One region of the Agromyces larvae genome, then DNA from elsewhere that is predicted to be linked to it. Evidence: predicted binding sites of a transcription regulator. Region 1 holds the regulator's gene; the other holds the start of a gene.
What was found. The regulator LexA, encoded in region 1, represses DNA repair genes until DNA is damaged. The targets are predictions, from matches to a motif close to TCGAACANNTGTTCGA.

Region 1 (7,802 bases):
TCCTCGACATCTTCAGCCAGCACGCGAAGAGCCGCGAGGGCAAGGCCCAGGTCGAACTCGCGCAGCTCGAGTACCTGCTGCCGCGACTGCGCGGCTGGGGCGAGTCGATGAGCCGCCAGGCCGGCGGTCAGGTCGGCGGCGCGGGCGCGGGCATGGGGTCGCGCGGCCCCGGTGAGACCAAGATCGAGCTCGACCGTCGTCGCATCCACACGCGGATGGCGAAGCTGCGCCGCCAGATCGTCGGCATGAAGCCGGCGCGCGAGGCCAAGCGGGCCAATCGCAAACGCAACGCGGTGCCGTCGGTCGCGATCGCCGGGTACACGAACGCGGGCAAGTCCAGTCTGCTGAACCGCATCACGGGCGCGGGCGTGCTCGTCGAGAACGCGCTGTTCGCGACGCTGGACGCCACGGTGCGGCGCAACACGACCGCCGACGGCCGCGTCTACACGATCGCCGACACGGTCGGGTTCGTGCGCAACCTGCCGCACCAGCTCGTCGAGGCGTTCCGCTCGACCCTGGAGGAGGTGGGCGACGCCGACCTCATCGTGCACGTCGTCGATGCGGCGCATCCCGACCCCGCCGGGCAGATCGCGACCGTCCGAGACGTGATCGGCGAGGTCGGTGCCCGCGACATCCCCGAGCTCGTCGTCTTCAACAAGGCCGACCTGGTGACTCCCGAAGAGCGCCTCGTGCTGCGCGGACTCGAGCCGAACGCGGTGTTCGCGTCGGCCCGCACCGGCGAGGGCGTCGACGAGGTGCTCGACGCGATCGGGCGCATGCTGCCCGACCCGTCGGTCGAGGTCGACCTGCTCGTGCCGTACGACCGCGGCGAGGTGATCTCGAACCTGCACGAGTCCGCGCGCGTGCTGTCGATCGAGTACGTCGGCGACGGCACGCGGGTGCGCGCGCTCGTCTCGCCCGAACTGGCGGGGCAGCTCGAGGCGTTCCGGGCGGACGCGGGCGCGCTGGCCTGATCCTCGGTCGACCGCGCGGGTTCGGCGGCCGGGTGCGCGGCGGTCGCGACATCCGTCACCGCCGGTCACATTTGCGGCGATCGCGACCCGACCTGGCGTATCGTCGCAGATGATCGTCGGCGTCGGGCCGGATGCCCGCCGCCAGGAGCGACCGCCGAGCCCGGCACCCGCCCGCGAGCAGACCCGCCGTCATGCGGGGAGCGCGGCGTGCCGCATCCCGCCCGACGGCATCTCTCGAGGATGCAGATGACCGAGCAGGGACCCGATTCGCCGACCGCCAGCCGACCGCCGGTGTCCTTCGAGCTCTTCCCGCCACGCACCGACTCGGCGGCGCTGGCGCTGGGGCGCACGATCGACCGGCTCGCCGAGGTGCGGCCGGCGTTCATCTCGGTGACGTTCGGCGCCGGCGGCTCCACCCGCGACCGTTCGCTGACGGTGCTGCGGTACCTGCTCGAGCACACCGAGGTCGAGCCGATGGCGCACCTCACCTGCGTCGGCTCGACGCATGCCGAGGCCAACCGGCTCGTCCGCGAGTTCCTCGACGCCGGGATCACGAGCTTCCTCGCGCTGCGCGGCGATCCGCCCGCCGACGTCGACCCGGCCGACCCCGACGCCGGTCTCGGCGAGCTGCGAAGCGCAGCCGAGCTCGTGCAGCTCATCCACCGGGTCCAGGAGGAGCGTGAGCCGTTCGGCACCACCACGGTCTCGGGCGTGCCGGGTGCGGCCCGCATCGGCGCTCGGCCGCGGCCCGAACGCGTGGCCGTCGCGGCGTTCCCGACGGGGCATCCCCGGTCGCGCAACCTCGGCCAGGACATCGACGCCCTGCTCGCGAAGGAGATCGCCGGGGCGAACCTGGCGATCACCCAGCTCTTCTGGCACGCCGACCACTACCTCGACTTCGTCGAGCGGGCGCGGGCCGCCGGGGTGACGATCCCGATCCTGCCGGGCATCATGCCGGTCACCACACCGGCCCGGCTCGCCCGGTTGACCGAGCTCACCGGGGTGATTCCGCCCGCCGAGCTCGAGATCGGGCTCGAGGTCGAACCCGATCCCGACGCGCAGACCGAACTCGGCATCGCCTATGCCGCCCGGCTCGTGGGCGACGTGCTCGCGGGCGGGGCGCCGGGTGTGCACCTGTACACGTTCAACCGCCATGAGGCCGTGCTCGAGGTGCTCGAGCGGGTCGGCGCCACCGATGAGAGGACCGCTTCAGAACGATGACCGACGCCACCTTCCCCCACGGCACCGTGCTCGGGTACCCGCGCATCGGCCGCCGCCGAGAACTGAAGCGCGCCGTCGAGGCGTACTGGTCGGGCGCGATCGACGCGGCCGAGCTCGAGTCGAGGGCCGCCGAGCTGCGAGCGGCGACGCGTGAGCGCCTCGCCGAGCTGGGCCTGGGCCGCACCGACTCGTCGATTCCCGAGACGTTCTCGTTCTACGACCAGGTGCTCGACGCCGTCGTGGCGACGGGTGCGGTGCCGCCCCGGTTCGCACGCCTGCGAGGTGCCGGAGGCCTCGACCTCGACGCCGCGTTCACCCTCGCGCGGGGCGACGGCGCGGATGCTCCGCTCGAGATGACGAAGTGGTTCGACACGAACTACCACTACCTCGTGCCCGAGATCGCACCCGGGACGCCGTTCGCCGCGCGCAGCGACGAACTCGTCGCCCGGGTCGCCGAGGCGCGCGACGCCGGGTTCACGACGCGCCCGGTGCTCGTCGGTCCGGTGACGTTGCTGCTGCTCGCCAAGCCCGCCGACGGCGCTCCCGACGGGTTCCGCCCGATCGACCGCCTGGGCGACCTGCTGCCCGTGTACGCGACGCTGCTCGCCGACCTGCGCGCAGCGGGCGCCGAGTGGGTGCAGCTCGACGAGCCGGCGCTGGTGAGCGAGTCGCTCGGCGATCCGCGCGAGCGGGCGCTGGTCGCGGCCGCAGAGGCGTACGACGCGCTGGGCGCTGCCGAGGACCGTCCGGCGATCTTCGTCGCGGCACCGTACGGCGACCTCGGCGACGCGCTCGCGGTGCTCGCCGCGACCCCGGTCGAGGCGATCGGACTCGACCTGGTGCGCGGCGCGGCGCCCGGTGTGCTCGATCCGGCGACCGAGGAGGCGCTCGCCGCCAAGACGCTGGTGGCGGGCGTCGTGGACGGCCGCAACATCTGGCGCGGCGATCTCGCCGCCGCGTTCGATCGCGCCGAGGCGCTGCGATCCTGGTCCGGCAGCGTCGCGGTGTCGACCTCGACGTCGCTGCAGCACGTGCCGCACGACGTCGACGACGAGCCGGCGCTCGATGCGCGGCTGCGGAGCTGGCTCGCCTTCGCCGACCAGAAGGTCGGGCAGGTGGCCGTGCTCGCGCGCGGTCTGGCCGAGGGGCGCGAGGCGATCGTCGACGAACTGGATGCCGCGACGAGCGCCCTGGCCGATCGGGCCGCCGCGCCGGGGGTTCGGGTCCCGGCCGTGCGGGCACGCGTGTCGGCGCTGTCGGACGCGGATTTCGCGCGCACCGGGTACGACGCGCGCGTGGCCGCCCAGGCGTCGCTCGCGCTGCCCGACCTGCCGACCACGACGATCGGGTCCTTCCCGCAGACCGCGGAGATCCGTCGCGCCCGCGCGCTGCTGACGTCGGGCGGGCTCGACGACGACGCCTACCGTGCCGCGATGCGGGCCGAGATCGAGCGGGTCATCCGGCTGCAGGAGGAGCTCGGCCTCGACGTCCTCGTGCACGGCGAGCCCGAGCGCAACGACATGGTGCAGTACTTCGCCGAACTGCTCGACGGGTTCGCGGTCACCGAGCACGGCTGGGTGCAGTCGTACGGGTCGCGGTGCACGCGCCCGTCGATCCTGTGGGGCGATGTGCGGCGGCCCGAGCCGATGACGGTGGAGTGGTCGTCGTTCGCGCAGTCGCTCACCGACAAGCCGGTCAAGGGCATGCTCACCGGCCCGGTGACGATCCTGGCGTGGTCGTTCGTCCGCGACGACCAGCCGCTCGGCGAGACCGCGGCCCAGGTCGCGCTCGCTCTGCGCGACGAGGTCGCCGATCTCGAACAGGCGGGCATCCGGGTCATCCAGGTCGACGAACCGGCGCTGCGCGAGCTGCTGCCGCTGCGCCGGGCGGACCAGCCCGCCTACCTCGACTGGTCGGTGCGCGCGTTCCGGCTCGCCACCGGCGGGGCGGCGCCGGCCACGCAGGTGCACACCCATCTCTGCTACTCGGAGTTCGGCGCGATCATCGATGCGATCCGCGGGCTGGACGCGGATGTCACGAGTATCGAAGCCGCCCGCAGCCGGATGGAGGTCGTGGACGATCTCGCGTCGAGCGGGTTCGACCACGGCATCGGCCCCGGGGTCTACGACATCCACTCGCCGCGTGTGCCGAGCACGGACGAGGTGCGGTCGCTGCTCGAGCGTGCCGTCGCCGAGATCCCGGCGACCCGGCTCTGGGTCAACCCCGATTGCGGGCTGAAGACGCGCGGGTACGACGAGACGGTCGCGTCGTTGCAGCACGTGGTCCGGGCCGCGCGCGAGGTGCGCGCAGCGCTCTGACCGGGGGTCGCGCTGCGCGGCTGGGCGGATGCTTCGCCCGGATGCCTCGAAGCATCCGCTCAGCCGCGACCGGGCCGACGCACAGCAGTCGGGCGTACGCTCTCGCCATGCAGCTCGCAGTACAGGAGTCGGGGGCCGGTCCCCGAACCGCGGTCCTCGTCCACGGCATCATGTCGGATTCGCGCGCCTGGCACCGGGTGACCGCCGAACTCGAGCAGCACGGCTTCCGCGTGCTCGCCGTCGACCTGGCCGGGCACGGGCGCAGTCCGCGGTCGCACCGCTACTCGCCGTCGTCGTGGGCCGATGACGTCATCGAGACCCTCGAGCCGATGCTCGCCGGCGCGCCCGACGTCGTCATGGGGCATTCGCTCGGCGCGCTCGTCGCGAGCCTCGTCGCCGATCGGCTGGCTCCTCGCGCCGCGATCTACATCGATCCGGCGTTCGCGTTCCCCCGCGGCATCCGGGGCGTGCTCTTCAAGGCCTTCTTCGCCGTGGCGCCGCGCCCGCGCCGGTCGGCGCTCGTGAAGATGAACCCGCGATGGGATGCCGCGGACGTCGAGATCGAGCTCGCGACGCTGCGCGACTGGGACAAGCGCACGATCCTCGGCTTCGCCGACACCCGACCGCTGATGCCGCCGGCGCGACTCGTCGCGCCGAGCCTCGTGGTGCTCGCCGAGAAGAGCCTGCTGGTCACGGACGCGGTGGCCGCGTCGCTGCGCATGCTGGGCATGACGGTGCGGACGCTGCCGGGCACCGGGCACACGGTGTTCCGCGACGACCACCCCGGGTTCATGCGCACCGTCACCGAGTGGCTGGGCTCGCTCGCCCCGACGGTCGAGCCGGCCGCCGAACCGGCGCGGATCCGCTAGACGGCGCGCATCACCGCGACGACCTTGCCGAGCACCTCGGCATGGTCGCCCAGGATGGGTTCGAACGCCGTGTTGCGCGGCAGCAGCCAGGTGTGGCCGTCGCGCTGGCGCAGCACCTTGACGGTCGCTTCGCCGTCGAGCATCGCCGCGACGATCTCGCCGTTCTCGGCGGTGGGCTGCGAACGCACGACGACCCAGTCGCCGTCGCAGATCGCCGCATCGATCATCGAGTCGCCGACGACTTTCAGGATGAACAGCTCGCCCTTGCCGACGAGCTGGCGGGGGAGCGGGAAGACCTCTTCGATCTGCTGCTCGGCCGTGATCGGGACTCCGGCGGCGATGCGACCGACGAGCGGCACCATGGCGGCGTCGCCGACCGGGGCGGCCGTACCCGAGTCGGCGGGGCGGTCCTCCGAGCCGGGCAGCTCGATGAGCACTTCGAGCGCGCGGGGGCGATTGGGGTCGCGGCGGAGGTAGCCCGCCAGTTCGAGCTGGTTGAGCTGGTGGGTCACGCTCGACAGCGAGGAGAGGCCCACGGCGTCGCCGATCTCGCGCATGCTCGGCGGGTACCCGCGCGATGCGACCGACGACTGGATCACCTCGAGGATCGAGACCTGCTTGGGGCTGAGGTTGCGCCTGCGGCGCGCCCGCCCCGTCTCGCGCTGGCCCTCGGTCTGGTTGGTCACGTGATCCGCCCCTCGTTGCGGCCGCACCGGGCCGATGTCGGTGGTAGGTGATCGACTCGTGTCGACATTCGAAACTGTATCCGGGCGGTGGGCATGCGACAAACATCTGTTCGAGCGTGTCGCGAACGCGCGCGCGACGAATCGCGGGTGATCGATGCTTGCGGGCCGATTCAGTCGAAGATATATTCGGAACAGAGTTTCGTGTCGGGCGCTCCCGGCCGAGCGCCCGACACGGCTCGCAACGCAATCGGAGGGGTCATGAGCTCGTTCGCCGCAATCGGTTCCGTCGGTGGCTTCTCGCCGTCGGCGCCCCGGTCCTCGTCCGCCCCGCGCACGCGCCTCCGCCTCACTCGGCGGGGCCGCGTCGTCCTCACCGCGCTCGCGGGCGTCCCCGTCGCCCTGCTGGCGGCGGTGATGGTGCTCGGCGCCGGTGCGGCCGCAGCCGAGTCCGACCTCGGCGGCGGTGCGACGTCGTTCCGCACCGTCACGGTCGCCGCCGGCGACACCCTGTGGGAGCTGGCCGAGTCGATCGCCCCCGGCGAAGATCCCCGCGACGTCATCGGCGAGATCCTCCGCATCAACGGCCTGCGCGACGGGGCCATCCAGCCGGGTCAGCAGCTCGCGCTGCCCGTCGTCGAGTGACGCGGCGCGTCGCCGGGGCGACGGGCGCGGCGCGCGCATCCGGGCGCCCCGATTAGCATGTTCGGGTGACGAGCCTCGACGACCTCCCCATCCGAGACGACCTCCGCGGCAAGTCGCCCTACGGGGCCCCGCAGAAGGTCGTCCCCGTGGCGCTGAACGTCAACGAGAACACGCATCCGATCCCCGAGGCGGTCGCGCACGACATCGTCGCGCGTATCGCGGCCGCCGTGATCGGTCTCAACCGCTACCCCGATCGCGAGTTCACCGAGCTGCGCGATGCGCTCGCCGGCTACCTCGGCCACGGGCTCGCCCGCGATCAGATCTGGGCCGCGAACGGCTCGAACGAGGTGCTGCAGCACCTGCTGCAGGCGTTCGGGGGTCCGGGCCGCAGCGTGCTCGGCTTCGCGCCGACGTACTCGATGTACTCGCTGCTCGCCTTGGGCACCGGCACGCGATGGATCGCGGCCCCCCGCGACGACGAGTACGAGCTCTCGCCCGACACGGCGGTGCGCGCCATCCGCGAGCACGACCCCGACCTGGTGCTCCTGTGCGCGCCGAACAACCCCACCGGCACCCCGCTCTCGATCGAGACCATCCGCGCGGTGGCCGACGCCGCGCGCGGAGTCGTGGTCGTCGACGAGGCGTATCACGAGTTCGCCGACCCGGGCACGCCGAGCGCGCTCGAGCTGCTGCCCGGCCGCCCTCGGCTCGTGGTGTCGCGCACCATGAGCAAGGCGTTCGCGTTCGCGGGCGCTCGCGTCGGCTACCTCGCCGCCGATCCGGCCGTCGTCGACGCGCTGCGGCTCGTCCGGCTGCCGTACCACCTGTCGGCGCTCACGCAGGCGGCCGCCCTCGGCGCACTCGCGCACAGCGACCTCATGCTCGCGATGGTCGACGAGATCCGCGGGCAGCGCGAGCGCATCTCGGCCGAGCTCGGTCGGCTCGGCTTCCGCCCGTACCGCAGCGGCTCGAATTTCGTGCTCTTCGGCGGCGTCGACGACCCTCGCGCCGTGTTCGAGGCGCTGCTGGCCCGTGGCGTCCTGATCCGCGAGATCGGCCTGCCGAACAGCCTGCGCGTCACCGCCGGCACCG
Region 2 (7,802 bases), 2.0 Mb from region 1:
TCGTCCGGAGCATCCGCTCGTCCGCCCGGAGCGCTCCGCTCCGCCCGAGCGGGCCTGAACGCCCGCTGTCAACCCGCTGAGCGCGCTTTGCGGCGCCTTCGCGGGTTCGCAAGGCTGGGCGGATGTCCCCGACCTGGCAGTCCTGGCTCTCGTTCGCCGTCGCCGTCCTCGTGGTGGTCGCGGCCGTGCTCGTCGTCTCCGCACTGGTGTCGCTGATCGTGCGCGCGATCGCGCGCCGGCGCGAGTGGGCGGCGATCCTCATCGACCGCACGCGGTGGCCGTTCCGTGTGTTCCTGCTGGTCCTCGGCCTGTGGATCTCGGTGGGCGTGGCGTTCCCCGAGGACGAGTGGCGGCCGGCCGTCGACCACCTCTTCCTCATCGGGCTCATCGCAGCGGGAGCCTGGCTCGTCGCGCAGGGGTTCCTCTTCCTGACGGACCTCGGCATGCGCCGCTACCGCATCGACGTCGCCGACAACCGGCTCGCGCGGCGCTCGCGAACGCAATTGCAGATCATGCGCCGGCTCGTCGTCGTCGCGATCGTGGTGATCGCGATCGGGGTCATCCTGTTCACCTTCGACTCGGTGCGCGCGCTCGGCGCGTCGGTGCTCGCCTCGGCGGGGATCGTGTCGATCATCGCCGGCCTCGCCGCGCAATCGGTGCTCGGCAATCTGTTCGCGGGGGTGCAGCTCGCGTTCAGCGATGCCATCCGCGTCGACGACGTGGTCGTCGTCGAGGGCGAGTGGGGTCGCATCGAGGAGATCACGCTCAACTACGTGGTCGTCGGGCTGTGGGACGAGCGTCGGCTCGTGCTGCCGTGCACGTACTTCACGACGAAGCCGTTCCAGAACTGGACGCGCACGACCAGCCAGCTCCTCGGCTCCGTGGAGTTCGACCTCGACTGGCGGGTGTCGCCCGGCGCGATGCGCGAGCACCTCGACGCGATCCTCGCGCGCACCGACCTCTGGGACGGCCGGGCGAAGGTGCTGCAGGTCACCGATGCGGTCGGCGGGTTCGTGCGCGTGCGCGTCCTCGTGACCGCCGTCGATGCGCCCACGCTGTTCGATCTGCGGTGCTATGTCCGTGAGGAGCTGGTGCACTGGGTGCAGCGGTCGCAGCCCGACGCGGAACCGGCGCAGCGAGTGCTGGTGCGCGGCGGCGCGGGTGCCGGGGGCGCGGGGGCGGGCGCGGCGGAAGCGGGCGCTGCGGAAGCGGGCGTGGCGGACTCGGGCGAGGCGGGCGCGGGCGAGGCGGCTCGCGCGACCGGTGCGGGGCCGGGCCGAGCGGATGCCTCGGGCCGGCGCCGCCCGCAGGACGGCTCGTCGGAGGTCGACGCGGGCGGTGAGGAGCGCCACGGCGACGGCGACCGCTCCGGTCTGTTCACCGGCACGCCCGAGGCCGAGGAACGGGCGCAGCAGTTCACGCAGGCGGTGCCGATCGTGCGGCCGCCCGATGATGGCGGGCCGGCCGGCGGCGAGTCCGCCGGTGACGGGCCGGCCCGCGACGGGCTCGCCGGCGACAGGCCCGCCCGCGACGGGGTCGCCGGCGAGCGCGGCGACGATGGGCGGTGACCCCCGTTCTGGGACATGAGGATCCCTCGCGAGTGGACCGCCGCGATCGATAGACTCCGGCCGTGCACGCGTGGACTCGCGTCGCGTACGCGCTGGGGGTGGCGTGCGCATCGGTCGTCCTGGCGGGATGCGGAGCATCTCCCGACCGGGCGGCGATGTCCAGCGCGCCGGGTTCGCCGTCCGCCGAGCCGGAGCCGGCCTGGCTCACGTTCTCGACCGCCGACGGGCTCGCCTCGTGGCAGCTCCCCGCCGACTGGACCGTGCTGCCGCCAGGCCCCGATCCCGACGGCCAGGGCACGATGGCGTACGAGATCCTGAACGCCGACGGGGAGTCCCGGCTCTCGTACGCGCACAAGATATGGGGGATCGGCGGGCCGGGCTGCGACCCCTCCTCGATGCCGACCTACCCGTACGCGCGGCTCGACGAGACGGCGATGACGATCCCGCCCGACTCGCTCGGGGTCGCCCCGACCGTCGCATTCGAGACCCTCGACCAGGGCGATCACGTCGTCGCAGGGCTCGGCAGCACGGTCGCCCCGACCGCCGGCCGGGAGGCCTGCGACAACTCGATCGATCACCTCGTCTTCGAGCCCGGCGAGGTCGGCGCGGTCAGCTTCTCGGCGCACTTCGAGCACGCGTCGGTGCCGTCGTCGCTGGAGTTCGCGGACCTCGACGAGGCGCGCGCGTACCGGGAATCCGACGAGTACCGCACGATCGTGCGCATCATCTCGTCGCTGTCGTTCGACCCGATCGACCCGTCGGCGCCGGCCGCGACGGCGATGCCCGACGTCCCGACCGTGGAGAGCTCGCCGCTCGCCGGCGACTACGTCGTCGCAGCGCGGCCCGACGACTGCGGGACCTTCCCGCTGACCGGGCAGATCCTCACCGTGTCGGGCGCCGAGGCGAGCCTGACCACGCCGGGTCAGGTGCTGCACGGCACGCTCACCCGGATCAGCACGGTGTGGGAGGTGCACGTCGAGGCCGACGACGGCATGACGGTGGTCGTGCTCGACGGCAACGTCGTCGACGGCTCGTTCGTCGGCAGCGGCGCCTCGAGCGGCGTATTCGGGAGTGGAGACGTCGGCTGGTTCTGCGCGATCCGGTCGTTCACCGCGTCGCCTGCGGCGCCCGCGACCGGCCGACCTCCGACGGATGTTTCCTGCTCCGCTGACCAGCTCGGGGCGGTGCAGGCCCTGCTCGGCGCGGGCACCTCGATCGACCCGTCGGCGCAGTTCTGCGATCGCGACTGGATGGTGCTGGGCGTCATCGGGAGTTCGGGCGACGAGCACACGACGCGATTGCATCTGGTCGCGGGATCATGGGCCGTGGCCGCCTGGGAGGACGCCTGCGCGTTCGAGTTCTTCGACCTCGCCGATCCGTCGCTGGGTCCGCAGATGACCGACCCGTACCACGGTCCGTTGCCGCAGGCGCTCGTGCCGCCGGGATGCTTCTCGAACTGAGTCGGTGAGGGACTGCCGGTGGCGGATGTTGCGGGCGGCGCTACGCCTCGACGAGCGCGCGCTTGACGACGCTCGTGAAGAAGGTGAGTCCGTCGACGCCCGAGCGCATCGCAGCGGCCGTGTCGGGGCCGAAGCCCGGTTCGACGGCGTGCTCGGGGTGCGGCATGAGGCCCACCACGTTGCCACGGGCGTTCGTGATGCCGGCGATGTCGCGCAGCGACCCGTTCGGGTTCACATCGACGTAGCGGAACACCACTCGGCCTTCGCCCTCGAGCCGGTCGAGCGTGTCCTCCGAGGCGATGAACCCGCCCTCGCCGTTCTTCAGCGGGATGGTGATCTGCTGGTCGGTTTCGAACCCGCTCGTCCATGCGGTGTCGGCGTTCTCGACGCGCAGCACCTGGTCGCGGCAGACGAACGAGCCGTGGTCGTTGCGGATCAGCCCGCCCTCGAGCAGGTGCGCCTCGACGAGCATCTGGAAGCCGTTGCAGATGCCGAGCACCGGCATGCCGGCGTTCGCAGCGTCGACGACTTCGGTCATGATCGGGCTGAGCGAGGCGATGGCACCGCAGCGGAGGTAGTCGCCGTAGCTGAACCCGCCGGGCAGGATCAGTGCATCGACGCCCTCGAGGTCGTGCGAACCGTGCCACAGCGCGACGGGCTCGGCGCCGGCGAGGCGCACCGCGCGCTGCGCGTCGCGGTCGTCGAGGGAACCCGGGAAGGTGACGACGCCGACGCGCATCAGTGGGTCTCTCCGGCAGGGGCGCCGAAGCCCTCGGACAGTGCGCCGTCGCGGTCGGAGGCCGATGCGTCGATCGCCTGCTCGGCGAGCTCGGCGTTCGACTGCTCGTAGTGGATCGCCACCACGTCTTCGATCACCGAGTTGGACAGCACCTGCTCGGCGAGCTGCTGCACCTCGGCCTTGAGCGCGTCGTCGACCGGGCCGTCGACGGTCAGCTCGAACCGCTTGCCGATGCGCACCCCCGAGAACGCGGTGTGGCCGGTGCGGCTCAGGGCGCCGGCGACGGCCTTCCCCTGGGGGTCCAGCAGTTCGGCCTTGGGCATCACGTCGACGACGATGGTGGGCACCTGGAGATCTCCGTCCGGTGTCGGGAGTGTGGGGATGCCTCGATTGTAGCGGGCGCACATCGGAGACTCCGGGGCGGTGCCGTGGGCGTGGGCGTGGGCCGGAAGGGGGCGTGCGCGTGGCGTGCGCGTGGCGTGCGCGTGGCGTGCACGTCAGCCGGAAGCGTGGTCGGCAAGGTGCGTGCTCGCGCGCGCGGTCGCGCCGCCGCTGCGGTCGCGCGGGTCGAGATGTCGGCTGCGCTCAGAACGGCGGCGGATCGGACTGGTCCGGTGAGCCGGCGCGCGCCGGGGGCCCACCGGGCGGGGAGCCGGGATGCAACCGCGGCTGGGCCGCGCCGTGCGGCCCGTCGTCAGGCCCACTGGGCGGAACACCGTGCGGAACACTGTGCGGACGACCGCTCGACCCTCGCTCGATGCTGACGGCGGGCACGGTGGTGTGTCGGCGGCCCGACGGGGATCGCCACTCGAGTGCGCCGTCGCCGATCGCCCGCACCGACCACGACGACTCGTGCTTGAGATGGTGATGCGCCGAGCAGAGGTGGGCGAGGTTGTCGTGCGCGGTGCGGCCGCCGTCGACCCAGGCAACGGTGTGATCGAGATCGCAGCCGCGCGCCGACCGGTTGCAGCCGGGGAATCGGCAGGTCTCATCGCGCAACCGCACCCAGGTGGCGAGCTCTGCCGGTGGACGATACGACCGCCGATCGACGTCGAGCACCGCGCCGGTGACCGGGTGGGTCAGGATGCGCGTGAACGACGGGGCGTGCGTCGCGAGCCGACGGGCGGTGTCGGCGTCGATCGGCCCGTACCCGTCGAGCGTCGCCGGTTCGTCGCGCGCGCCGAGCAGTGTGAGCACGGGCACCGTCACGGCGACCGTCGGCGCGATCGACCGGCCCGTGACGCCACCGTCGGTGCGGCCATCGATCAACAGGTCGCGGAACGCGTCGGCACGCCGCTGGTCGAGTGTGCGAGAGGTGTCGGAACCTCGTGGACCGGCGACGATCGAAGGCGCGGTGGCACCGGCGCTCCGGGTACCCGAGGCGACCGCATCGACCGACGAGCTGCGCTCGGGCGAGCCGCTGCCGGCCTCGACTGAGGCGACCCGGCTCGGGTCGCATGCCGCCGCGAACCGGGTGAGTCGGTCGTGGATGAGCAGCGCCTCGGTGGCAGGCAGGAACGCGTGCAACCACGCCATGCCGTCGCGCGCGGGCTCGAGTTCGATGCGCCGCTCGGCGAGCGCCGCCCGATGCCGATCGTGCAGCGTCTCGGCCGTGAGTTGTTCGCGCAGGCGCCGGGCCCGTCGTCGCAGCGTCGCCGCCGTCATGGTGCCGGCCAGCGCCGAGATCTCGTGGTCGAACCGTGCGAGCGCCTCGGGGGCGAGGCCGTCGCTCTGATCGATCGCGACTCGCGCGTGAGCGAGGCTGAACTCGCCGCGGCGCATGCCCTCGAAGGTCTCGGGCAGTCGCTCGGCCAGCGCCCAGCCCTCGTCGGCGAGCCGGGCGACGGTCTGCTCGGGCAGATGCATCGCCGTGGCGAGCTCGGCGATGATCGAGCGGCGGGCGATCTCGCGCCGTCGGGTCGACGACAGGCGCGGAGACGTGAACGCGACCTCGGCTCGCGCGGCGACCTCGATCGCCAGCCGGATCAGGTCGAGCTGCATCGCCTGATGCATCGCCTCGACGCGCGCCGCATGCACCACGGTGTCGACGAGCGCGCCGAGCGAGTCTTGCGCGATCGCGTACGGCGATCGCTCGTCTGGCGTTGCCGGCACAGCGCTGTCGGGCCTGGTGAGGAGCGCTGCCGTCGACATGCCCTCAGCCTACCGAGATTCGAAGATATGTTCGAGACTTCTCCACAGGGTGTTGGAGCGCCCGGCTGGATCCGGCAGGGTGGCGTGATCCGACCGCGCGAGAGGAACGACGAGCGATGCCCACTACGAACCCATGGCTGAACGGACCGTCACCCGACGGGGTCGCGCCGCGCGACCTGCTCGAGGACCGCATCTTGAACCTGCTCTCGACGCAGAACATGGCCGTCGTCGCAACGGTCGCGCGCGATGGATCTCCGGCGGCGACACCGGTGCGGTTCTCGAGCCTCGGATTCGAGATCATGTACTCGAGCTGGAACGCGTCGCCGAAGTCGCGCAACCTGCGCCGGGATCCGCGAGTGTCGGCGGGCATCTTCGCGCCGCTCGTCGGACAGGCGAGCAGCCGCGGCGCCCAGCTCTTCGGCACCGCACGCACGCTCGAGCACGACGATCCCGACGCGCGGCCGTACTGGGAGGCGTTCCGCTGGCAGTCCGATCACGTCGAACGAGGTCGGCGACTCGACCAACCCCCGACCGACCCGCTCACGATCATCACCCCGCAGCGCATCGTCTACACCGAGCACTGGTTGCGCAAGCACGGATACCGCCCCAGGCAGATCTGGCGCGCGGAGTAGATACGCGCTGAGCGGGCCGCGCTGCGCAGCGTGCGAGGCACCGACACGCGAGGACGCGAACGTGCGCCTGCCTCAGCGGCGCGAGATCCCCCGGATGATGAGCACGACGCCCGCGAGCGCCGCGGCGCCGACCGCGATGACGAGCGCCGGGTTCTCGCGATACTTCGCCTTGACGTAGCCCACGCCGTCCTCGGCGAGTTCGCGCCCGCGCTCGGTGAGCGTCTCGGCCTGCTCCTGCACGGACTCGAGGAGGTCGGCGCCGGCGTCGCGCGCCTGCGAGGCCGCCGACTTCAGGTTGTCCGAGGCATCCGAGGCCGCATCCCTGGCCGCGTCGATCGTCCCCTCGACGGTTTCGCGTGCGCCTCCGGCAGCATCCGCGGCCTGGTCGGCGACATGCTTCGCGGCATCCGCGGTCGTGTCGGCGGCGTGCGCCACCGCGCCGCTCGCGGCGCTCGCGGCGTCCGCGACCTGCCCTGCCGCGGCTTCGGCGGCGTCCTTCGCGGCGCCCGCCACGCCGGCCACCGCGTCGTCGCCTCGCTTCGCTGCATCCGTCATGGTGCCTCCTGTCGGCTGAGTGGAGGCCATCGTAGGCACGCATCCAGCCGGGCCGCCCGGAAGCGGCGCGGGGTTGATCGCCGTGGACGGGGGTGCTAGCGGGGTGGGGTGGAGGTGGCGGGGGCCGGGTATCGCGGGCGGGCAGCGGAGGGTCTCGATACGGTCGCTGCGCTCGCCACTCGACCAGCGCGACCAGCGGGACCAGCGGCGGCCAGCGGCGGCCAGCGGCGGCCAGCGGGCCTCGGCGGCGGCCAGCGCGCGCCACCGGGCACCAGCGGCCAGCGGAACCAGCCGCCGTCCTACCCCAGGCCCGCCCGCTCGGCGATCACCTCGCGCAGGCATTCGCGCGTGGCATCCAGGCCGCGGTGCACCTCCTCGAAGCTCGTCGAGAGGGGCGCCAGGCCGATGCGCAGCCCGCCGGGGTCGCGATAGTCGGGGATCACGTCGCGCTGCCAGAGTCGGGCGGTCACCTCGCGCATCGCGTCGTGGTGGAGCGTCACGTGCCCACCGCGCTCGGCGGGGTCGATCGGCGAGGCGAGCGTCACTCCGAGCGGCGCGAGCCAGGCGTCGGCCAGTTCGATCGCGAACGTCGTGAGCGCGACCGACTTCGCGCGCACCGCGGTGATGCCGGCTTCCTCGATCATCGCGAGCGTCTCGTCCATCGGCAGCATCGCGAGGATCGGCGACGTGCCCGACA

Region 2: the regulator LexA is predicted to act here: its motif matches at 5,938-5,953, upstream of MTO99_RS12590 (HNH endonuclease signature motif containing protein).

Annotation. Positions count from the first base shown of each region.
Region 1 covers NZ_CP094528.1:645,943-653,744, forward strand. Annotated here, with positions in the region: gene hflX (GTPase HflX) at 1-974, shown strand, start outside; gene MTO99_RS02955 (methylenetetrahydrofolate reductase) at 1,221-2,195, shown strand; gene metE (5-methyltetrahydropteroyltriglutamate--homocysteine S-methyltransferase) at 2,192-4,513, shown strand; gene MTO99_RS02965 (alpha/beta fold hydrolase) at 4,621-5,382, shown strand; gene lexA (transcriptional repressor LexA) at 5,379-6,068, opposite strand; gene MTO99_RS02975 (LysM peptidoglycan-binding domain-containing protein) at 6,327-6,710, shown strand; gene MTO99_RS02980 (histidinol-phosphate transaminase) at 6,776-7,802, shown strand, end outside.
Region 2 covers NZ_CP094528.1:2,596,337-2,604,138, reverse strand. Annotated here, with positions in the region: gene MTO99_RS12610 (mechanosensitive ion channel family protein) at 123-1,568, shown strand; gene MTO99_RS12605 (hypothetical protein) at 1,631-3,028, shown strand; gene purQ (phosphoribosylformylglycinamidine synthase subunit PurQ) at 3,069-3,767, opposite strand; partial or broken gene purS (phosphoribosylformylglycinamidine synthase subunit PurS) at 3,881-4,114, opposite strand; gene MTO99_RS12590 (HNH endonuclease signature motif containing protein) at 4,353-5,918, opposite strand; gene MTO99_RS12585 (pyridoxamine 5'-phosphate oxidase family protein) at 6,035-6,550, shown strand; gene MTO99_RS12580 (hypothetical protein) at 6,623-7,105, opposite strand; gene MTO99_RS12575 (kynureninase) at 7,405-7,802, opposite strand, start outside.